DNA from 4 places in the Mesorhizobium argentiipisi genome. Region 1 is predicted to be linked to each of the others. Evidence: riboswitches for the same ligand, from Rfam matches in the RefSeq annotation. Region 1 holds a riboswitch; each other region holds the start of a gene.
What was found. A riboswitch is a leader RNA that binds a small molecule or an ion and turns the genes downstream of it on or off. The one in region 1 is predicted to bind thiamine pyrophosphate.
Positions count from the first base shown of each region.

Region 2: linked by a shared signal. The riboswitch ahead of thiC (phosphomethylpyrimidine synthase ThiC) and the one ahead of thiB (thiamine ABC transporter substrate binding subunit) in region 1 are both predicted to bind thiamine pyrophosphate.
Region 3: linked by a shared signal. The riboswitch ahead of thiC (phosphomethylpyrimidine synthase ThiC) and the one ahead of thiB (thiamine ABC transporter substrate binding subunit) in region 1 are both predicted to bind thiamine pyrophosphate.
Region 4: linked by a shared signal. The riboswitch ahead of thiC (phosphomethylpyrimidine synthase ThiC) and the one ahead of thiB (thiamine ABC transporter substrate binding subunit) in region 1 are both predicted to bind thiamine pyrophosphate.

Region 1 is NZ_JAPYKO010000038.1:45,006-50,535, reverse strand. It holds gene O7A05_RS31030 (ABC-F family ATP-binding cassette domain-containing protein) at 1-578, opposite strand, end outside; gene O7A05_RS31025 (thiamine diphosphokinase) at 580-1,224, opposite strand; TPP riboswitch at 1,363-1,468, shown strand; gene thiB (thiamine ABC transporter substrate binding subunit) at 1,512-2,522, shown strand; gene thiP (thiamine/thiamine pyrophosphate ABC transporter permease) at 2,757-4,379, shown strand; gene thiQ (thiamine ABC transporter ATP-binding protein) at 4,376-5,164, shown strand; gene O7A05_RS31005 (M48 family metalloprotease) at 5,317-5,530, shown strand, end outside.
Region 2 is NZ_JAPYKO010000003.1:442,412-447,941, reverse strand. It holds gene O7A05_RS07515 (thiazole synthase) at 1-738, opposite strand, end outside; gene thiS (sulfur carrier protein ThiS) at 740-937, opposite strand; gene thiO (glycine oxidase ThiO) at 906-1,907, opposite strand; gene thiC (phosphomethylpyrimidine synthase ThiC) at 1,904-3,769, opposite strand; TPP riboswitch at 3,876-3,992, opposite strand; gene O7A05_RS07495 (potassium transporter Kup) at 4,662-5,530, shown strand, end outside.
Region 3 is NZ_JAPYKO010000002.1:217,689-223,218, reverse strand. It holds gene O7A05_RS04000 (aspartate aminotransferase family protein) at 1-823, shown strand, start outside; gene O7A05_RS03995 (hypothetical protein) at 836-2,068, shown strand; partial or broken gene O7A05_RS03990 (FkbM family methyltransferase) at 2,065-2,822, shown strand; TPP riboswitch at 3,508-3,623, shown strand; gene thiC (phosphomethylpyrimidine synthase ThiC) at 3,728-5,530, shown strand, end outside.
Region 4 is NZ_JAPYKO010000005.1:168,531-174,060, forward strand. It holds gene O7A05_RS10535 (EAL domain-containing protein) at 1-1,765, opposite strand, end outside; TPP riboswitch at 1,966-2,082, shown strand; gene thiC (phosphomethylpyrimidine synthase ThiC) at 2,188-4,011, shown strand; gene thiO (glycine oxidase ThiO) at 4,008-5,009, shown strand; gene thiS (sulfur carrier protein ThiS) at 4,978-5,175, shown strand; gene O7A05_RS10555 (thiazole synthase) at 5,180-5,530, shown strand, end outside.

The DNA.
Region 1 (5,530 bases):
TGGCCGCGATCGAGCCAGACGGTGGCGCGCGAGACGCGCTCGAGAAAGCGGCGATCATGCGAAATCAGGATGACGGCGGAAGAGGTGCGGGCAAGCTCTTCTTCCAGCCATTCGATGACTGACAGGTCGAGATGATTGGTCGGCTCGTCGAGCAGCAGGATGTCGGGCTCCGGCGCCATGACACGCGCAAGGGCCGCGCGACGCGCCTCGCCGCCGGAAAGGTCGTTCGGCCGTTCCTCGCCGGTCAGGCCGAGATGTTCCATCAAATAGGTGGCGCGATGCGGGTCGTCGGCCGGGCCGAGGCCGGCCTCGACATAGGCGCGCACGGTGGCGAAGCCATCCATGTCCGGCAGCTGCGGCAGATAGCGGACCGTCGCCGAGGGCTGCCTGAACACCTCGCCGTCCTGCGGCTCGATCATGCCGGCGGCGATCTTGAGCAGGGTCGACTTGCCCGAACCGTTGCGTCCGACCAGCGCGATCTTCTCGCCGGCGGATGCGCTGAGCGCCGCGCCGTCGAGCAGCGGGGTGCCGCCGAAGGTCAGTTTAATGCCGTCAAGATTGAGGAGTGGCGGCGCCATATCAGCTTTCTGGAAGGGGATAGGGGTGGGCCAGAAGCAGCGCCCGGCCGCGCTCCAGCGCGATGCCAAGCTGCCCTTTGACCTCGTTTGATATAGTGAGCGAGGAGCCGAACGCCACCTCGACGCGGTCGAGTGGCCATTTGGCGCCGGTGACCGTCAGCCCGGCGAGCTCCGAGAAGCCGAGCACCGAAAACAAGGTGCCGTCCGCATAGTCGAAGGCGGCGCTGCCCGGCAAAACGGGAACACCTTCCTGCGCGCCGCTGGTCAGCAGCACCGTCGTGCCCGCCTCGGCCAGCCGCACGGCCAGCGCCAGATGCAGGAAAGCATGGTCGGCGCGCTTGCCGCCGAAGGCGCCAGCCAGAACGAGGCTGGTGGCGCCACGCTTAAGCGCTTCCGCTATAGCGAGCTCGCCATCGGTGATGTCCTTCTCGGCCGGGAAGACCTTTCGGGGCACCGCGGCGAGATCATCCGGCAGGTTCGCCGGCACGGAATCGAAATCACCGACCCAAAGCTCCGGCATCAGGCCGAGCATGCGAGCGTGGCCGATACCGGCATCGGCGGCGATGACGCGTGAGCCTTCGATCTGACGTTCGAGCCGGGGCGTGCGGATAAGGTCGCCGCCAAGCAGGATGGTGAATGTGCTCATGGGCGTCGCCCTTACCAGCCCTGCCCGCGAAACGGAAGCCGGACAGCCCGCGCTTCGGTTGCGAGTCCGCTGCCCCGGGACATTATCTGCCCGGCAAACTTCCGCTTGCGCCGCGCTTCGGCCGGGCCTATCTGTCGAAACGCTCTAACGGGGTGCCGGACGTGATCCGGCTGAGAGGCAATCAAGCCAACCCGCCGAACCTGATCCGGTTTGTACCGGCGGAGGGATTAGACGTTTCGGACCATCCGGCGCCTCAATTCCTTGTCACCAGAACGAAGGAGGCGCCGATGCGCTCGCTATTGTCCCAGCTTGTTCTCGCAACCGGTCTTGTTTCGCTTCTGGCGGGCGTCGCGCCTGCCGAGGCAAAGGACAAGCTCACCGTCTATACCTATGAAAGCTTTACCGCCGATTGGGGGCCAGGGCCTGCCGTCAAGAAGGAATTCGAGGCCGAATGCGGCTGCGATCTCGAATTCGTCTCGGTGGCCGACGGCGTGGCGCTGCTCAACCGCGTCAAGCTCGAAGGCGCCGGCACCAAGGCCGATATCGTGCTCGGCCTCGACACCAATCTCACTGCCGACGCCAGGACTAGCGGCCTGTTCGCGCCGCATGGCGAAGTGTCCGGCATTGACGTGCCCGGCGGCTGGAAGGACGACACTTTCGTGCCTTTCGACTATGGTTATTTCGCCGTCGTCTATGACACGCAGAAGCTGAAGAACCCGCCGAAGAGCCTGAAGGAGCTGGTCGAGGGTAGCGGCACGGACAAGATCGTCATCCAGGATCCGCGCACCTCGACGCCCGGACTCGGCCTGCTCTTGTGGGTGAAGTCGGTCTATGGCGACAAGGCGCCGGAAGCCTGGGCCAAGCTCAAGCCGAAGGTCTTGACGGTGACGCCGGGCTGGAGCGAAGCCTATGGCCTGTTCACCAAGGGCGAGGCGCCGATGGTGCTCTCCTACACCACCTCGCCGGCCTACCACATGGTGGCCGAGAACACGGAGCGCTATCAGGCGGCCTCTTTCGAAGAGGGCGAATACCTGCAGATCGAGGTTGCCGGCATCACGACGACCGGCGCGAAGAACCCGCTGGCGCAGAAATTCATCGCCTTCATGACCGGACCGGAATTCCAGGACATCATTCCGGAAACCAACTGGATGTTCCCGGCCGGCAAGACCGACAAGCCGCTCAACCCGGCCTTCGACAAGCTGGTCAAGCCGACCAAGACCTTGCTGTTCAGCCCCGAGGAGGTGGCGGCCAACCGCAAGGCCTGGGTGGATGAGTGGCTGGCGGTGATGAGCAAGTAGGACGCAGGTGGCGCTTGAACACCCCTCTGTCCTGCCGGACATCTCCCCCGCAAGGGGGAGATCAAGCGCTTTGTCGGTTTCGCCAATCTCCTGCGCTGCAAGAGTGGCGCGGCGATCGAAGCTGCTAATCTCCCCCCTTGCGGGGGAGATGGCCGGCAGGCCAGAGGGGGATGGGCGGGAACTCGACGCGGATAATCCTTCCGCTCAAACCAAGCCCCTGTTTGGTTAGGGGAAATGCTGGCGTCCCGTCCCAAAGACTCTCGCGTCACCGCCGGTGTCGTCGCGCTGGCGGCCATCACGCTGCTCATCGGCGGTGCCTTCGCTGGGCTCGCTGTCGAAGCCGCGCAGGATCTCTCCGGCGCTGCCGCCGCCTTCGACGGCTACCTCCTGCGCGTTGCCCGCTTCACGCTGTGGCAGGCGGCTCTGTCGACGCTGCTCTCGGTCGCGCCGGCGCTGCTCGTGGCGCGCGCTCTGTCGAGGCATCCGGCTTTTCCAGGTCGCGGCCCGATCCTGCAATTGTTCACCGTGCCGCTGGCATTGCCAGCCATCGTCGCCGCGCTCGGCGTCTTGGCGCTCTACGGTCGCGCCGGATATTTTGCCGGCGCTTTCGCCCGGCTTGGCGGCGCAGAGTGGCCGGGAATCTACGGCCTCTCCGGCATCCTGGTCGCGCATGTCTTCTTCAACCTGCCCCTGGCGACGCGCCTGTTCCTCGAGGCGCTCGGCACCGTCCCCGCCGACCAGTGGCGGCTGGCGAGCCAGCTCGGCATGGGTGTCCGGCCGGCCTTCCGGCTGATCGAATGGCCGGTGCTGCGGGCGGCCCTGCCGGGGATTGCCGGGCTGGTCTTCATGCTCTGCATCACCTCCTTCACCATCGTGCTGACGCTGGGCGGCGGTCCGGCCGCGACGACGCTGGAGGTCGCCATCTACCAGGCGCTGCGCTTCGATTTCGATCCCGCGCGCGCCGTGGTGCTGACGCTGCTGCAGATCGCGCTGACCTTCATCGTGGTCGTCGCTCTCACACGGCTCGGCGCCAACACGGTCGGCGACGCCAATCTGCCGGTCGCGCCGCGCCGCTACCTTTCAGCGGGCCGGCTCGAAACCGTGCTGAATGCCGGCCTCATCGCGCTTGCCCTGCTGTTCGTCGCCGGACCGATGGCGGCGACGCTGCTTTCAGGCCTCGAGGCCGATCTCGGCCGGCTGGCGGGCGAGGAGGCGGTGCGCCGCGCGACCCTCACCAGCGCGGGCCTTGCCTTGCTTGCGGCGCTGCTCAGCGTGACGCTGTCGCTGGCGTTGATTGAGGCGCGGCGCGCGCTGGCCCTGCGCCGCCGCTCGGGGAACACCATGTCGCTGCTCGAACACGCCGCCGACACCGGCGCCGGCTTCGTGCTCGTGGTGCCGCCGATCGTGCTTGGCGCCGGCTGGTTCCTGGCGCTGCGCCATGTCACCGATGTTTTTGCCGTCGCCCCGGTCATGGTCGTCGCCGTCAACGCGGTGATGGCGATGCCCTTCGCCATCCGCGCCATTCGCCCGGCCTATGACGCGGCGAGCGAACGACATGAGCGGCTCTGCCTGGCGCTCGGCATATCCGGCTGGAACCGGCTCAGCCTGATCGACTGGCCGTCGCTGAGGCGGCCCTTGGCCACCGGCTTCGCCTTTGCCATGGCGCTGTCGCTCGGCGATCTCGGCGTGATCGCGCTCTTCGGCAGCGATTCCGTGCAGACCTTGCCCTATCTGCTTTTGGCACGCATGGGCAGCTACCGGACAGCCGACGCCGCGGGACTTGCCTTGCTGCTTGGCCTTGTCTGCCTGATGCTGGTGGTCGCCGCCGACCGGCTGGGGCGGGAAGGAAAGCGATGACGACGACCATTAAGGGCGCCGCCGCGCAAAAGCGCCTCACCGTCGCGCTGGATGACGTCTCATTCAGCTATGGCGAGTCTTCGTTTCGCTTCAATGCCGAATTCGCGGCCGGCAGGATCACCGCCATCATGGGGCCGAGCGGTTCCGGCAAGTCGACATTGCTCAATCTGATAGCCGGCTTCGAAACGCCCGACACCGGCAAGGTGCTGATCGGCGGCATCGATGTCGGCGACACGCCGCCTTCGGCGCGGCCGGTGTCGATGGTGTTCCAGGAAAACAATTTGTTTGCGCATCTTTCCGTTGAAGCCAATGTCTGGCTCGGCCGCTCGCCATCGCTGAAACTCGGCGACGCCGATCGCATTGCCGTCGCCGAGGCGCTGGCGCGGGTTGGCCTGGCGGGCAAGGAAAAGCGGCTGCCGCGCGAGCTTTCCGGCGGCGAGCGGCAGCGCGTGGCGCTGGCGAGGGTGCTGCTGCGCGACCGGCCGGTTTTGCTGCTCGACGAGCCTTTCGCGTCGCTCGGCCCGGCGCTGCGCGAGGACATGCTCGACCTTGTCGCCGGCATCCACGTAGAGCGCAAAATGACAATCCTCTTCGTCACGCATCAGCCGGAAGATGCACGCCGCATCGGCCAGGACGTGGCGTTTCTCGATGAAGGCATGATCGCGGCGACCGGGCCGGCCGACGATTTCTTCGATCGGTCTGGACCGGATGCGTTCAGGCGCTATATCGGCGATCAAGGCGGCACCGTTGCCGGATCACAACATATTGCCCGGAAGCGGACATAATTTATGGCCAAACCGGCAATGGGCGATCCGGCGTTTCCTTGCCTTGTCCGGGGAGTATGGCTAGGTCCGGCCATGCTGGTCCGGCTGGGCCGTGATTTGCCGAAAGATTTGGAAAGGAAGCCGACCTGTCGAGCGGCGCTAAGAAGGTGTGGATGAAGCCGCTGGCACGATTTTTCGCGCTGGCGAGCGTTGCCTTGCTTGCGAGCTGCCAGATGTTCACGCCGCCGGACGTGCAGGAGAGCGGCTTCCAGCCTTCCGACAAGCCGATCACCGTCGACAATGTCGTCGCCAATGCCAAGCTCGCCGAAATGGCGAAGGCGCAGCATCCGCGTATCCTGGCGACCTATGGCGGCGAATATTCCGACC
Region 2 (5,530 bases), on a different contig from region 1:
TGGCACCGCGACATCGCGCGGTTCGAGCATTCCCGAGCAGAACGCTTCCCGGCCGGCATCGACCGCCTTGCCGAACGCTCGCGCCATGCCGACGGGATCGGCGGCCTTGGCAACCGCCGTGTTCAGGAGCACGGCGTCAAAGCCTAGCTCCATCACGGTTGCCGCGTGCGACGGACGTCCAAGGCCGGCATCGACAATCAACGGAACATCGGGGAAATGACCGCGCATCGAGCGCAGCGCCGTGATGTTGACCGGTCCAAGCGCGGAACCAATTGGGGCGCACCAGGGCATCAAGACCTTGCAGCCAGCCTCCAGCAGCCGCTCGGCGACGACCAGATCGTCGGTGGTGTAGGGGAATACCGAAAAGCCGTCCTCGCACAAGATGCGAGCAGCCTCGACAAGGCCGAACACGTCCGGTTGTAGTGTGTCGTGGTCGCCGATCACTTCGAGCTTGATCCAACTCGTCCCGAACACTTCGCGCGCCATCTTCGCAGTCGTGACCGCTTCCTTGACGGAGTGGCAGCCGGCGGTGTTGGGCAGGATCCTTGTCCCGAGCGATCCAATCAGCGACCAGAATTTCTCGCCGGCCCTGCCGCCTGCCATCTCACGGCGCAAGGAGACGGTCACCACCGACGTGCCCGACGCCCTGACCGCATCGGCAAGGATGGCAGGCGAAGGATATTGAGCCGTGCCGAGAAGCAGCCGCGAGGCAAGCGTCCTGCCGAGAAGCTCGAACATGCTAGCCTCCTTGCATGGGCGAGAGGATCTCGATCCGGTCGCCATCGCTCAACTGGAACTCCGCCCGGTTGGGCTTGTGCACGAGGTCGCTGTTGACGGCCGTCGCCAGCCAGTCGCCTTCATAGTCGAGCGTGGCAAGCAATTCGGCCAGCGTGGCGACGGTAACCTCATGCGCTTTGCCGTTGACGATGAGTTTCATGGGCAAGCTCCTCGGGTTTGTCGTGACTGAAGACAATTTCGGCCGCCAGGCGCGCCATGGCCGGCGCAAGCAGAAAACCATGGCGATAAAGCCCGTTGACCACGACGGTGCCTCCATGGGCCTCGACACGCGGCAGGTTGTCTGGAAAGGCTGGGCGAACACTGGCGCCTGTCTCAATGATGCCAGCTTCGCCGAATGCTGGATGGAGCGCGCAGGCGGCGCTCAGAAGCTCTATCATCGAACGCGCCGTGACCGGTCCAGTGGACTGGCTCTCGATCATCGTCGCGCCAACCATGAAACGATGGCCGGTGCGCGGCACCACGTAGAGCGGAAAGCGCGGATGAAGCAGCCGGACCGGGCGTGACAGCGAGACGTCGGGCGTGTGCAGGATCAGCATTTCGCCCCGAACGCCACGCAACTGATCGTCAAGCGCCGCCATGCCCGTGCAGTCGATCCGGCGATCGAAACCGGAAACCTGCCGGGCATCGACGCCAAAGCGGAATTCGACGCCAATCGCCGCCAGCCTGTCGTGAAGTGCGGCCATCGCCTGGCGCGGATCCAAATGCGCCTCGTCGGGGAAAAGCAGTCCGCGGCGGAACCGACCGGCGAGGTCGGGCTCCAGCAGCGCGATTTCGTCTTCATCGACACGCCGATGACCGCCCGCGCGACTGGCGAACCGCTCGAGTTCGCCTGCGTCGCGCGGTGCCGCAACGACCAGCGTTCCAGCTCGCGTCACCTGTCCGGGCGTTGCCGCCTCCCACCAGTCGGCGGCATCGCGTCCAAGATCCAGCACCGGCTGTTCGGCGCTTTCACGCTCGCACCATGGCGCCAGCATGCCGCCGGCGAACCACGACGCGTTGCCGCCAAGGGATGGCCCTATCTCCACAACTGTCACCGCCGCACCTCGGCTGGCAAGCTCGAAGGCGGCGGTGAGGCCGGCGACGCCGGCCCCTTTGATAAGCACCCTCATGATGGCGCATGCACCTGTGGCATCAGCGGCGCGCCGCTCTCGTCGGTTGGCACGTAGAGATCGCCGCCTTCGCGATATTTCGCCGCCATCGCCGCCATGCCTTCCTTCTGCGCCTCGGCTCGGATGTCATGGGAGATGCGCATCGAGCAGAATTTCGGCCCGCACATCGAGCAGAAATGCGCCACCTTGTGTGCCTCCTTGGGCAAGGTCTGGTCGTGGAAGGAACGCGCGGTTTCGGGATCGAGCGACAGGTTGAACTGGTCTTCCCAGCGGAACTCGAAGCGCGCGCGGGAAAGGGCATCATCCCTGATTTTCGCCGCCGGATGCCCCTTCGCCAAGTCGGCCGCATGCGCGGCTATCTTGTAGGTGATCACGCCAATCTTGACATCGTTGCGATCGGGAAGGCCGAGATGCTCCTTCGGCGTGACGTAGCAGAGCATGGCGGTGCCGAACCAACCGATCATCGCGGCGCCGATGCCTGAGGTGATGTGGTCGTAGCCCGGCGCGATGTCGGTCGTCAGCGGTCCAAGCGTATAGAATGGCGCCTCGCCGCAGACGGCGAGTTGCTTATCCATATTCTGCTTGATCTTGTGCATCGGCACGTGGCCGGGGCCCTCGATCATCACCTGGCAGTCCTTGGCCCAGGCGATCTTCGTCAGTTCGCCGAGCGTTTCCAGCTCCGCGAATTGCGCCGCGTCATTGGCATCGGCGATCGAGCCGGGACGAAGGCCGTCGCCGAGCGAAAAGGACACATCATAGGCGCGGCAGATGTCGCAGATTTCGGCGAAATGCTCGTAAAGGAAGCTCTCCCGGTGATGGTGCAGGCACCATTTGGCCATGATCGACCCGCCACGCGAGACGATACCCGTGACCCGGTCGACCGTCAGCGGGATGTAGTGCAGCCGCACGCCTGCGTGGATGGTGAAATAGTCGACGCCCTGTTCGGCCTGTTCGATCAGCGTGTCGCGATAGACCTCCCAGGTCAGATCCTCGGCAATGCCGTTGACCTTTTCGAGCGCCTGATAGAGAGGCACCGTGCCGATCGGCACCGGCGCATTGCGCACGATCCATTCGCGGATGTTGTGGATGTTGCGGCCCGTAGACAGGTCCATCACCGTGTCGGCGCCCCAGCGGATCGCCCAGACCATCTTTTCGACCTCTTCGGCCATCGATGAAGTGACCGCCGAATTGCCGATATTGGCGTTGATCTTGACCAGGAAATTGCGGCCGATGATCATCGGCTCGCTCTCGGGATGATTGATGTTGGCAGGGATGATTGCACGTCCGCGTGCCACTTCCTCGCGCACGAATTCCGCCGTGACGAAGTCCGGAATCGCGGCACCGAAGGCTTCGCCGTCGCGCTCAAGCTTGCCGCGCAGCATCTCGCGGCCAAGGTTCTCGCGGCCAAGATTCTCGCGGCCAAGATTCTCGCGGATGGCGACGAACTCCATTTCGGGCGTGATGATGCCGGCGCGCGCATAGGCAAGCTGGGTCACCGCCTTGCCTGCCTTGGCCCTGAGCGGCCGGTTGCGAATGGGAAATTCCGGCGTCAGGCGCTCGCCGGTGGCGAACCCATTGTCCTCCGGCTGCACATGGCGGCCGTCATAGGCTTCGACATCGCCGCGCGCCGTGACCCATTCGTGGCGAAGCCGTGCAAGGCCGTTTTCAATGCTGGTTTCGACAGTCGGGTCGGTATAGGGGCCGGACGGATCATAGACGGTGACCGGCGGCTCGCCGGCTGTCGGATGGACGGCGATTTCGCGCATCGGCACCCTGATCTGCGGATGGAGGATGCCGGGCGTGTGGATTTTCCGTGAGGCGGGCAGGGGTCCCGTCGAAACGGCGGGGGTAAGGGCATTCATCTTGAGGCTCCTTTGCTCATCTGCATTGGAGACCCAGTTCTGTGCCGGAAGGATGAAAAGACGCTTCTGTCGACCTGCTCGAAACAGGTCTTCGGGCATAAACTCCCGCAAAGCGCTTGCACCGTCCCTACGCCAGTATGAACTGGATCAGGTTCAACGGGTCACTGCGCCGCGAAAGCCAGCAGTATCTCAGCCCCTTGCCGGGACTCCCCTGGTGAATGGGTCAATTGGACCGAGCCGGTGGCCTTTTGTCAAGCGCATTCGGTCCGGGGCGGTAGGTCGAGTCAGAAGGAAGGCTTGCATAAACAGGACGCGGACCGGCTCGGTCCGCGCTCGATTCTGTCGTAGCGGGGGGCCGATTAAATTCTGGATGCTCATGGTCCATGACAAACCGACCGAAATGCTACATCTGAAACCATGAAGATATTGACTTTCATAAATTGCACGTTGATAGTTGTATCTCGATAACCTCTAGGAACTCGTTAGTTAATGCAAATATTCCTTCGGTATAGCAGATCAATCGACTTCAGTTTAAATGACGTAATGTTGTTTTATTCATAGTTTAAATCTTACAAATTGCTAATTTGCTGGTTGATGGGATAATGGGCTGGTGACATGCCAGCCGACTTCAACATGGCAGTCGATTAGCAATTTCCAGACGCCTCGGCCGATAGCGGCAGTGCAGCGGGCTCCTCCCTCTCCTTGTCGCACCGCCCAATCGGCCGAGGCTGCCCGTCGCAAGGACGCGCGCCTCGGAAATGCAGAATTGCGTTGGCCGTAGAGCACAGCACCCGTGGGAAGCATACGAATGGCTGTCGTGGATTCTGCCAACAGTTGTGACGTTGAGGAACTGGCGGGACATCCCGGCTCGTCTCAAAGTACTGAGTTGTTGATGCTTGGCGCACTCGGTGTGGTCTATGGCGATATCGGCACCAGCCCGATCTATGCGCTCCGCGAAGCGCTGCATGCCTCGTCGGGCGGCAACGTCGCTGATCGCACAGATATTCTCGGCGTCCTGTCACTGATCATCTGGTCGCTCACGATCACGGTGACAGTAAAATACATCATGTTCGTGCTGCGCGCCGACAATCGCGGCGAGGGCGGCGTGCTGTCGCTGATGGCGCTGGCGCGGGGCAGTTTTCCGAAGCGCTCGGCACTGATGCTCGGCATTGGCATCGTCGGCGCGTCGCTGTTTTTCGGCGACGCGGTCATCACGCCGGCGATTTCCGTGCTTTCGGCGGTGGAGGGCATGAATGTCGTTACGCCCGCCTTCCAGCCTTATGTCGTGCCGTTGACACTGGTCGTTCTCGCCATACTGTTTGCAATACAACGCTTCGGCACCGGCGGTGTCGGGCTGGTGTTCGGGCCGGTCACCGCGGTGTGGTTCCTGGCTATCGGCCTGTCCGGCCTCAACCACATCATCGCCGATCCGGAAATCCTGTGGGCGATCAGCCCGTACTATATCGTCGCTTTCCTGATCCATTCGCCAGACGTCGCCTCCATCACCATTGGCGCAGTCTTCCTTGCCGTCACCGGCGGCGAAGCGCTCTATGCCGACCTCGGCCATTTCGGCCGCAAGCCCATGGTGCTTGCCTGGCTCTCGATCGTGTTCCCCTGTCTGTTGTTGAATTATGCCGGGCAGGGCGCCTTCATCCTGGCGAATGGTGGCGTGGTCGGCCATCCGTTCTTCGAGATGAACGGTGGCTGGACGCTGATCCCGATGGTGGTGCTGGCCACCGCAGCGACCGTCATCGCCAGCCA
Region 3 (5,530 bases), on a different contig from region 1:
CGCTGTCGAGCACCTGTTCAAGAGCGATCCGGAGATCGGCGTCATCGTCTTGGAAACCATCCAGGGCGGCGGCGGCATCATCCAGGCAAAGGCCGAGTACTGGCAGAAGCTGCGCGCGCTTTGCGACCAATATGGCGTGCTGTGGGTCGCCGACGAAGTGCAGTGCGGTTATGGCCGATCGGGCCGCTTCTATGCTTTCGAGCATTACGGCGTGGTACCCGACGTGACGGCGCTGGCGAAATCGTTGGGCGCCGGCAAGGCGGCGGTCGGGGCGATGATCGCCAGGCGCGACGTCTATATGAAAGCCTATGGCACGCCGAAGACGGCGATGATCCACGCCATGGCGACCTTCGGCGGCATGGGCGAGGCCTGCGTCACCGCGATCGAGGGCATCAACGTGCTCTATGACGAGGGGCTGATAGACAATGCCGCCTCGACCGGCGAGTACCTTCTGCAGCGGCTGCAGGCGCTCAAGGAAAAATATCCGAAGATCATCAAGGATGTGCGCGGCAAGGGCTTCATGATCGGGCTCGAGTTCCACGATTTCTCGCAGACCTTGCCGATGGTGCTGCGTCCGGTGGTGAGCGTGCTCGACGACAAGCTGAAGGGCTCGCTGTCGGGCTTCGTCGGTTCGCTGCTGCTGCGCGACTACGACGTGCTCGTCGCCTTTACCGAATACAACCGCAACGTCATCCGGCTCGAGCCGCCGCTGATCTGCCAGCCCGAGCATGTCGACCGCTTCGTCGATGCCTTCGACAGCCTTTTGTCGCGCGGCATCGTGTCGATCGTGAAGGATTTCGTGAAAAGCCAGGTCGGTAAATAGGGGCCGCTGAGGATGCTGACCAGGCCGTCCGCGCCGACCAATCCGCTGGAACGCTTGACCGGTGCCGGCCTGGCGTGGGGCGAGGGGGCTTACGCGAAATGGGCAGCATCGATCGGGGCGATCGCCTTCTCGCTCTATATCCTGCTGACCGCCGCGACCGCCTGGTTCATGCCCGACGCCAACTGGGACATGCTGCCCTATCTCGCGATCGCCGAGGAAAGCGCCTATCCGGATCCCCAGGCGCTGCATGACTATGCCTACGGCACGGTGAAGGCCGGCATGTCGGCGGGTGACTACAAGACGCTGACGGACGATGGCGGCGGTTTCCGCAGCCATATGACGGAGAATGCCGCCGACTTCCGTTCGCTGCTCGGCATGTACCGGATCAAGTTCCTCTATGCCGAAATTCTTTCCGGCCTCAGCCATGTCGTCTCGCCGGTCGAGGCGATGCGGCTGGTGCAAGTATTCTCGGTGCTTCTGTTCGGCGCCATCACGCTCGCCTGGCTGCGCGCGGTAGGCGCGCTGGCGCTGGCGCCTGTCGTCGGCGCCTTGCTGATCATGGCCGATTTCGGCGATTCGGCGCGGGCCTCGACGCCGGACCTTCTGTGCTCGGCGCTGTTTCTTGGCGGTGTCTTCGCCTATGTGCGCAAGCGCGAGGCGGCGACGGCGGTCTTGCTCTTCCTCGCATTCATAGCCAGGCCGGACAACATCGTCTTTCTCGCCATCTTCGCCGTACTGCTTATCGCTTTCCGCGAGAGGGCATGGGGCGCGCTGGCAGGCTTCGCGGCCTCCTTTATCGCCTATTTCGCCATCTCGCACTGGGCGCAGCATCCCGGCTGGTGGCCGCATCTTTGGTTCTCCAGCATCGAGCAGCACTACAATATGGACGGGTTCGAGCCGCCGTTTTCGCTGACGGCCTATCTCAAGGCCTTCGCGGCCTCTGTGGTGCGCGCCATCAACGTCAACAGCTGGGTCGGCGTGTCGGTGCTGGCACTGGCCGGCTGGTTCGGCTTGAGCCGCGCCGGTTTTCGGCTCGACCGCCGCGCCGGGATCCTGCTGGCGGCGCTGGTGCTTGGCGTGCTGGCGAAATTCGCCGTCTTCCCGATCCACGACACCCGCATCTATTTCCCCAATCTTCTGCCGCCCTTCCTGCTGCTGGCCGCGCCGCTGATGGCGCTATGGGCGGCGGCAAGCCAGGGCGGCGGCCGTGCCGCGCTGCAGGTCATTCCCGGAGACAAGTCATGAGCTCTGTGTCCAGCTTTGCGCGCGTTCTCCTGTCGCTCAGCCTGCCTGAGGGTCTGCTCGATCGCGGGCCGGCGTTGCACGGCACGAAGTTCCTGGCCAAGGCGGCGCTCCGGGCACGCTTCGGCGGCAACGGCCAGCCGTTCCAGCTGGTCAATGTCGGCGCCTGCGACGGCGCGCTGTTCGACGACGTGACGCCCTGGCTGCACCGGATCCCCGGAGCACGCGCGATGCTGGTCGAGCCGATCCCCTACAATCAGAAGCGGCTTCGCGCCAACTACCCGGATGCCAGCCGCTTCGTCATGGAGCCGGTGGCGGTGACAAGGACCAAGGGCACGATCACGGTCCACACCTTCGATGCCGCGGCGCTTGAAGCCGGCACGTTGCCGATCGAGTTCATCGGCTGCTCGTCGGTCACCGACACCAATCTGATGTCGGGCAAGAACGCCTGGGGCGAGGCCGACGCCAACTTCAACAAATTCGTGCCGCATCTGAAGGACATCGACGTGCCGTCGGAGACCTTGCAGACGCTGCTCGACCGCACGGCATCACCCACATAGACGCGTTCCTGGTCGACTGCGAAGGCGCCGACTGGATGGTGTTCGAGCAGCTCGACCTTGAGCGCTACCGCCCCGGCATGATCAAGATCGAGGTCGGCGCGCTTCCGGCCGCCGAGATCGGCCAGGTCGTGGTCAAGCTCAAGACCGCCGGCTACCAGGTCGGCTTCCAGGCCGAGGATATCTGGGCCTTCGCCTAAGCTGCATCACCAATCAATCGCTGCAGCGGCAACCCAACCCAATTGCCGTCCGGCCAATTCGCACATTCGCGAGGCGCGTCTCCTCAAGAAGCCCTAATCGGCGTCCGACCTCAGTCCCATCGAATTGACTCGAAGCTGACTTTTCCCGGGTGTATCTTTTTCAAGTCGTTCGTAACGGGGTAGAGGCAGGCGGACGTTGGAAGCGGTATGCTTCCGCCCATATATGAGGAGGCAGGCATGTTGTCATGCGGGGTGGCGGATTCCGACGAACTCACAATCCTCACAAAAGCTCTCAACGATTACTGCGCAAAACATCGAATTGTTCGCGAGAATGAGCGCGAAGAGATAGCCATGAAGGTCATGTGGCTTTTCAGGCGGGGCGTAATTGACCCTGACCAGCTTTCGGAAGAACTTGGGCGGGGTAGGCTGGGATAGGCAACCCCGGCCTTACTGGGCGGCCCGGCCAGAAATCCTGTGTCACCTTGATAAGCTGGTCGGGCCGCTCATGTTCCTGCGCATCAAGCGATCCGTTTTGTAAGAGCCGCGCACCGTCGGCTTCTCTGCTTCTTCGCTTCGATAAGCGCAACGATGTCCGCGATCCCCCAAAGCTTGTCAGTCACGCCAGCGTGACCCACTACCCGGGCCGGACGTGCTTGACAAAACGGCGGCGCCTCGCTCAACTTGAGCCATTCACCAGGGGAGTCCCGGCAAGGGGCTGAGATACTGCTGGCTTTGCGGCGCAGTGACCCGTTGAACCTGATCCAGTTCATACTGGCGTAGGGACGGTGCAAGCGCTTTTGCGGGACTTGATGCCCGAAGACCTGTCTCAAGCAGGCAGACAAAGCGTCTTTTCATCCTTCCGGCACAGAACTGGGTCTCCAATGCAACGAGCAAAGGAGCCTCAAATGAATGCCTTGACCCCCACCGTATCGACCGGGCCGTTGCCGGCGTCGCGCAAAATCCAAAAGAACGGCATCATCCATCCGCAGATCAGGGTGCCGATGCGCGAGATCAGCGTGCACCCGACAGCCGGGGAACCGCCGGTGACGGTCTACGATCCGTCAGGCCCCTATACCGACCCCGCGATCGAAACGGATATCGAAAAGGGTCTTGCCCGCCTTCGGCAAGACTGGATCGCCGCGCGCGGCGATGTCGAAGCCTATGACGGCCGCCACGTCAGGCCCGAGGACAACGGATTTGCGACGGGCGAACGGCTGACGCCTGAATTTCCAGTCCGAAATCGTCCGGTGCGGGCAAAAGCCGGCAAGGCGGTGACACAGCTTGCCTATGCGCGCGCCGGCATAATCACGCCGGAGATGGAATTCGTAGCCATCCGCGAGAACCTTGGCCGCGAGATGCTACGAAGCAGGTTGCAACAGGATGGGGAAGCGTTCGGCGCATCGATACCGGACTTCGTCACGCCGGAATTCGTGCGCGACGAGGTGGCGCGCGGCCGCGCGATCATCCCCGCCAACATCAACCATCCCGAGAGCGAGCCGATGATTATCGGCCGCAATTTTCTGGTGAAAATCAACGCCAATATCGGCAATTCCGCCGTCACCTCATCGATGGCCGAAGAGGTCGAAAAGATGGTCTGGGCGATCCGCTGGGGCGCCGATACCGTGATGGACCTGTCGACTGGCCGCAACATCCACAACATCCGAGAATGGATCGTACGCAACGCGCCGGTGCCGATCGGCACCGTGCCGCTCTACCAGGCGCTCGAGAAGGTGGGCGGCATCGCCGAGGATCTGAGTTGGGAGGTCTATCGCGACACGCTGATCGAGCAGGCCGAGCAGGGCGTCGACTATTTCACCATCCACGCCGGCGTGCGGCTGCATTACATCCCGCTGACCGTCGACCGGGTCACCGGCATCGTCTCCCGCGGCGGCTCGATCATGGCCAAATGGTGCTTGCACCGTCATCGCGAGAGCTTCCTCTATGAGCATTTCGATGAGATCTGCGACATCGCCAGAGCCTATGACGTATCCTTCTCGCTCGGCGACGGCCTTCGCCCCGGCTCGATCGCCGATGCCAACGACAAAGCGCAATTCGCCGAGCTGGAGACGCTCGGCGAATTGACCAAAATCGCCTGGGCGAAAGACTGCCAGGTGATGATCGAGGGTCCCGGCCATGTTCCCATGCACAAGATCAAGCAGAACATGGACAAACAGCTTGCCGTCTGCGGCGAGGCGCCGTTCTACACGCTCGGGCCGCTGACCACGGACATCGCACCGGGCTACGACCACATCACCTCCGGCATCGGCGCTGCCATGATCGGCTGGTTCGGAACGGCGATGCTTTGCTACGTCACGCCGAAGGAACATCTCGGCTTGCCGGACCGCAACGACGTCAAGACCGGCGTGATCACCTACAAGATCGCCGCTCATGCCGCAGACCTCGCCAAGGGTCATCCGGCCGCGAAGATCCGCGACGATGCGCTGTCGCGGGCGCGGTTCGAGTTCCGCTGGGAAGACCAGTTCAACCTGTCGCTCGATCCCGAGACGGCGCGCTCGTTCCACGACGAGACTTTGCCCAAGGAGGCGCATAAGGTCGCGCATTTCTGCTCGATGTGCGGACCGAAATTCTGCTCCATGCGCATCTCCCACGACATGCGCGCGGAAGCGCAAAAAGAGGGGATGGCGGCGATGGCGGAGAAATATCGCGCCGGCGGCGATCTCTATATGCCGGTCGAAACGCCCGGAGCG
Region 4 (5,530 bases), on a different contig from region 1:
CTGTCGTTCTCAGATGATGTTTGCCAAGATGAACTGGCTCGGCGACCGCCGCCCGGATCTTCTGCAAAGTCTCGGCCACAAGCTCGGCATTCGGCTCCTGGTCGAACAGGACGACGACGAATTCGTCGCCGCCCAGCCGCACGACCGTATCGGTCGCCCTGACGCATTCGACCATGCGGCTGGCGACGGCCTTCAACAGCAGGTCTCCCGCGTTGTGGCCGAGCGTATCGTTGACCAGCTTGAAATTGTCCAGATCGATGAACACCACGCTCACCCAGCGGCCGTAGCGCTGGGCATAAAGGATGGCCTGAGAGAGTCTGTCGCCGAGCAGGGCGCGATTGGGCAGCCCGGTCAGCGTGTCGTGGTTGGCCATGAAATGGATGCGGTCTTCGGCAAGCTTGCGCTCGATGGCAATGCCGGCGATGCGGGTGGTGAAATCGATGAGATTGCTCTCGGCCTTTGTCGGCTCGCGCACCGTCTTCGAATACATGGCAAAGACGCCGAGCACCACGCCGGTATGCGACAGGATCGGCGTCGACCAGCAGGAACGGTAGCCATAGGGCCTCACCAGATCGCGAAAATCCTCCCACAAGGGATCGCTCACAATATCGATGACGATGACAGGCTCGCGCCGGTAGGCGGCGGTGCCGCAGGAGCCGACCTTGGGGCCGATGCGGATGCCGTCGATGGCGTCGGTGTAGTCCTTTGCCAGGCTGGGCGCCGCGCCGTGCCGCAGATGGGCGCCGTCGGCGTCGAGCAGCAGCACGGAGCCGAAGATATCGCTAAGCTGCGATTCGATCAGCCGCACGAGCCGTTCGAGCACTTCTTCCAGCGGCGCGCTCGTCGCGATCATCTCCAATATATGCGCCTGGCCGCTGCGCAGGTCGTCGGCCAGCTTGCGCTGGGTGATGTCGTGGGCAATGCCGACCAGGCCAAAGACCCCGTTCTCGGCGTTCCTGAGCGGCACCTTAGTCGACGACATCCATTTGCCCGCGCCCGAGGCGTCGACGATGAATTCCTCCTTGTCGATCATCGGCTGGCCGCCGCGCAGCAGAGCCTGCTCGCTGGCGCGGAATTGCCGGGCCAGCTCTGGGGCATGCAGGTCGAAATCGCTGAGGCCGATCATCTCGCTCGGGTCATGTCGGCCATGGTCAGTCGCAAGTGCCTTGTTGACGACGACGAAGCGGCTTTCGGTGTCCTTGACCCACAGATAGTCGGGAACCCAGTCGATCAGCGCCTGTAGCGAAACACGCTCGCTGACCATCACGCGGCTGGCGGCGAGCTCGGTGATGTCTTCATGCGTGGCGATCCATCCGCCGTCGGGCATCGGCTGATGAATGATCTGGATGGTGCGGCCGTCGTTCAGCTCGGCGGTCCAGTTGGTCGAACCGTTGCTTGAGTTGATCGAACGGGCAAAGGCGAGGTAGGCCTCGCTCTCCATCGCAGATGTCCCTGCGGCGACCCGGTGTTCGATGATATCGGCAAGTGTCATGCCCGCCTGCAGCTTTCCTGGCGAGATGCCGTAGATCTCGGCGTAGCGGCGGTTGCACAGGATCAGCCGTTCAGCGACGTCGAAAAAGCAGATGCCTTGCGAGATGTTGTCGATTGCCGTCTCGAAGCGCCTGGCCTGGGCTTCGAGCGTGGCGATGGTGGCCTTGAGCTCGCGCTCCAAGTCTTCGTAAGCAGCAACGGCCAGCTTCGACAGCGCTGTGATTCCCGCCTGGTCCGCCGCCTCGGCACTTCGTTTCGATGATTTCGTGACCAAGCAGCGTTCTCCGGTTCAGGAGCAAGCAACATTGCTTGTTGGCACTAAACCACCGATTGTATTGGCAGATGCCTAATTTTGGGTGAATTCGTGCCGGAGCGCCCGGCCCCACCGATCAGCCGGGCGGATTTTGTCGGCCGGCGATTTCCCCCCGCGAACCGAATGCGGTTGACAAAAGGTGACGGTCCCGTTCAATTCGACGCATTCACCAGGGGAGTCCCGGCAAGGGGCTGAGATACTGCTGGCTTTCGCGGCGCAGTGACCCGTTGAACCTGATCCAGTTCATACTGGCGTAGGGACGGTGCAAGCGCTTTGCGGGAGTTCATGCCCGAAGACCTGTCTTAAGCAGGTAGATCGAAGCGTCTTTTCATCCTTCCGGCACAGAACTGGGTCTCCAATGCAAATGAGCAAAGGAGCCTCAAATGAATGCCTTGACCCCCGCCGTGTCGACGGGACCGCTGCCCGCCTCGCGGAAAACCTACAAGCCCGGCGCCATCCACCCGCAGATCAGGGTGCCGATGCGCGAGATCGCCGTCCACCCGACCGCCGGTGAGCCACCGGTCACGGTTTACGATCCGTCCGGCCCTTATACCGACCCCGCTATCGAGACCAGCATCGAGACCGGCCTTGCCCGGCTTCGGCAAGACTGGATCGTGGCGCGCGGCGATGTCGAATCCTATGACGGCCGCCATGTCAGGCCGGAGGACAACGGCTTTGCGACCGGTGAGCGCCTGACGCCGGAATTTCCCATTCGCAACCGGCCGCTCAAGGCCAAGCAGGGCAAGGCTGTGACTCAGCTTGCCTATGCCCGCGCCGGCATCATCACGCCCGAAATGGAGTTCGTCGCCATTCGCGAGAATCTTGGCCGCGAGATGCTGCGCGGCAAGCTGCAACGAGACGGCGAGGCCTTCGGTGCCGCGATCCCGGATTTCGTCACGCCAGAATTCGTACGCGACGAGGTGGCTCGCGGACGCGCTATCATTCCCGCCAACATCAACCATCCAGAGAGCGAGCCGATGATCATCGGTCGCAATTTCCTGGTCAAGATCAACGCCAATATCGGCAATTCCGCCGTCACCTCGTCCATGGCCGAAGAGGTCGAAAAGATGGTCTGGGCGATCCGCTGGGGCGCCGACACGGTCATGGACCTGTCGACGGGCCGCAACATCCACAATATTCGCGAATGGATCGTACGCAACTCGCCGGTGCCGATCGGCACGGTGCCGCTTTACCAGGCGCTGGAGAAGGTCGGCGGCATCGCCGAGGACCTCAACTGGGAGGTCTATCGCGACACGCTGATCGAGCAGGCCGAGCAGGGCGTCGACTATTTCACCATCCACGCCGGCGTGCGGCTGCACTACATCCCTCTGACCGTTGACCGGGTGACGGGTATCGTCTCTCGCGGCGGCTCGATCATGGCGAAATGGTGCCTGCACCATCACCGCGAAAGCTTCCTCTATGAGCATTTCGAAGAAATCTGCGACATCTGCCGCGCCTATGACGTGTCCTTCTCGCTCGGCGATGGCCTTCGTCCGGGCTCGATCGCCGACGCCAATGACGCGGCACAATTCGCCGAACTGGAGACGCTCGGCGAACTGACGAAGGTCGCATGGGCCAAGGATTGCCAGGTCATGATCGAGGGGCCCGGCCATGTTCCCATGCACAAGATCAAGCAGAACATGGACAAGCAGCTCGCAATCTGCGGCGAGGCGCCCTTCTACACGCTTGGACCGCTGACGACCGATATTGCGCCCGGCTACGACCACATCACCAGCGGAATCGGTGCCGCCATGATCGGCTGGTTCGGCACGGCCATGCTTTGCTATGTGACGCCGAAGGAACATCTCGGCCTGCCGGACCGCAACGACGTCAAGACCGGCGTCATCACCTACAAAATAGCCGCACACGCCGCCGACCTCGCCAAGGGCCATCCTGCGGCGAAGATTCGCGACGACGCGCTTTCGCGGGCGCGGTTCGAGTTCCGCTGGGAAGACCAGTTCAACCTGTCGCTCGATCCGGAGACCGCGCGCTCGTTCCACGACGAAACTTTGCCCAAGGAAGCGCACAAGGTCGCGCATTTCTGTTCCATGTGCGGGCCGAAATTCTGCTCCATGCGCATCTCCCACGACATCCGTGCCGAAGCGCAGAAGGAGGGGATGGCGGCGATGGCGGAAAAATACCGCGCGGGCGGCGATCTCTATATGCCGGTGAGTGACACCACGCCCGAGGTGCCCGAGCCGTCATGAGGGTGCTGGTCAAGGGGGCCGGCGTCGCCGGCCTCACCGCGGCCTTCGAACTCGCGGCTCGTGGCGCGGCAGTCACCGTCGCCGAAATCCGGTCCGGTCTCGGCGGCAACGCATCGTGGTTCGCCGGTGGCATGCTGGCGCCCTGGTGCGAGCGCGAAAGCGCCGAGCAGCCCGTGCTGGACCTCGGACGCGGCGCCGCCGAATGGTGGGATCAAGTGCTGCCAGGTCAGGCGACGCGGGCCGGGACGCTGGTTGTTGCAACGCCGCGGGATGCGGGCGAGCTTGACCGCTTCGCAAGCCGCACCTCAAGCTATTGCTGGATCGATGAGGAGGAAATCGCGCGGCTGGAGCCCGACCTCGCCGGCCGTTTTCGCCGCGGGCTGTTCTTCGCCGGCGAGGCGCATCTCGACCCGCGCACTGCGATGGCAGCGCTTCACGAAAAGCTTGTCGCGATGGGCGTCGACTTCCGCTTTGCCACGGACGCCCGGCAGCTTTCCGGATTCGACCGCGAGATCGACTGCATGGGAATGGCGGCGGGCGATGAGAGGCTGCGCGGCGTTCGCGGCGAAATGCTGATCCTGCACACACCCGATATCTCGCTGTCGCGCTCAGTCCGGCTGCTGCATCCGCGCTTTCCGCTCTATGTGGTGCCGCGCCCCGATCACCGTTTCATGGCCGGCGCGACGATGATCGAGAGCGATGACAGCGGTCCGGTCACGGTCCGTTCGATGATGGAACTTCTGAGCGCGGCCTGCGCGCTCCACCCGGCCTTCGGCGAGGCCGGTATCGTCGAGACCGGCGTCGGAGTTCGTCCAGCCTTTTCCGACAATCTGCCGCGTGTCGAAGCATGTGGAAATGGCGTCGCGATCAACGGGCTCTACCGCCATGGTTTCCTTCTTGCGCCCGCCATGGCGCGGCTGGCCGCCGATCTTGTCTTCGATCACGACAAATCCAAGGAACTTGCACATGATACTGATCGTCAACGGCGAAGCGCTTGAGAGTGCCGCCACAACGCTGGCGGAGCTGCTTGCAGCGCTCGACTATGAGGGCGATTGGCTGGCGACGGCCGTCAACAGCGACCTCGTGCACAAAGCCGACCGGGTAGAATTCCTGTTGAGCGACGGCGATCGGATCGAGATCCTGTCGCCCATGCAGGGAGGCTAGCGCCATGCTCGATCTGTTTGGAACGACGCTTGGCTCGCGCCTGCTTCTCGGCACCGCCCAATATCCTTCACCGGCCATCCTCGCCGACGCTGTCAGGGCATCGGGCACGTCAGTGGTGACCGTCTCGCTCCGCCGGGAAATGGCAGGCGGCAAGGCTGGCGAGAAGTTCTGGTCGTTGATCCGGTCGCTCGGCGTCCACGTCCTGCCCAACACCGCCGGCTGCCATTCCGCCAAAGAAGCCGTCACAACCGCGAAAATGGCGCGCGAAGTCTTCGGCACGTCCTGGATCAAGCTCGAAGTGATCGGCAACCATGATACGCTGCAGCCCGACGTGTTTGGCCTGGTCGAAGCCGCC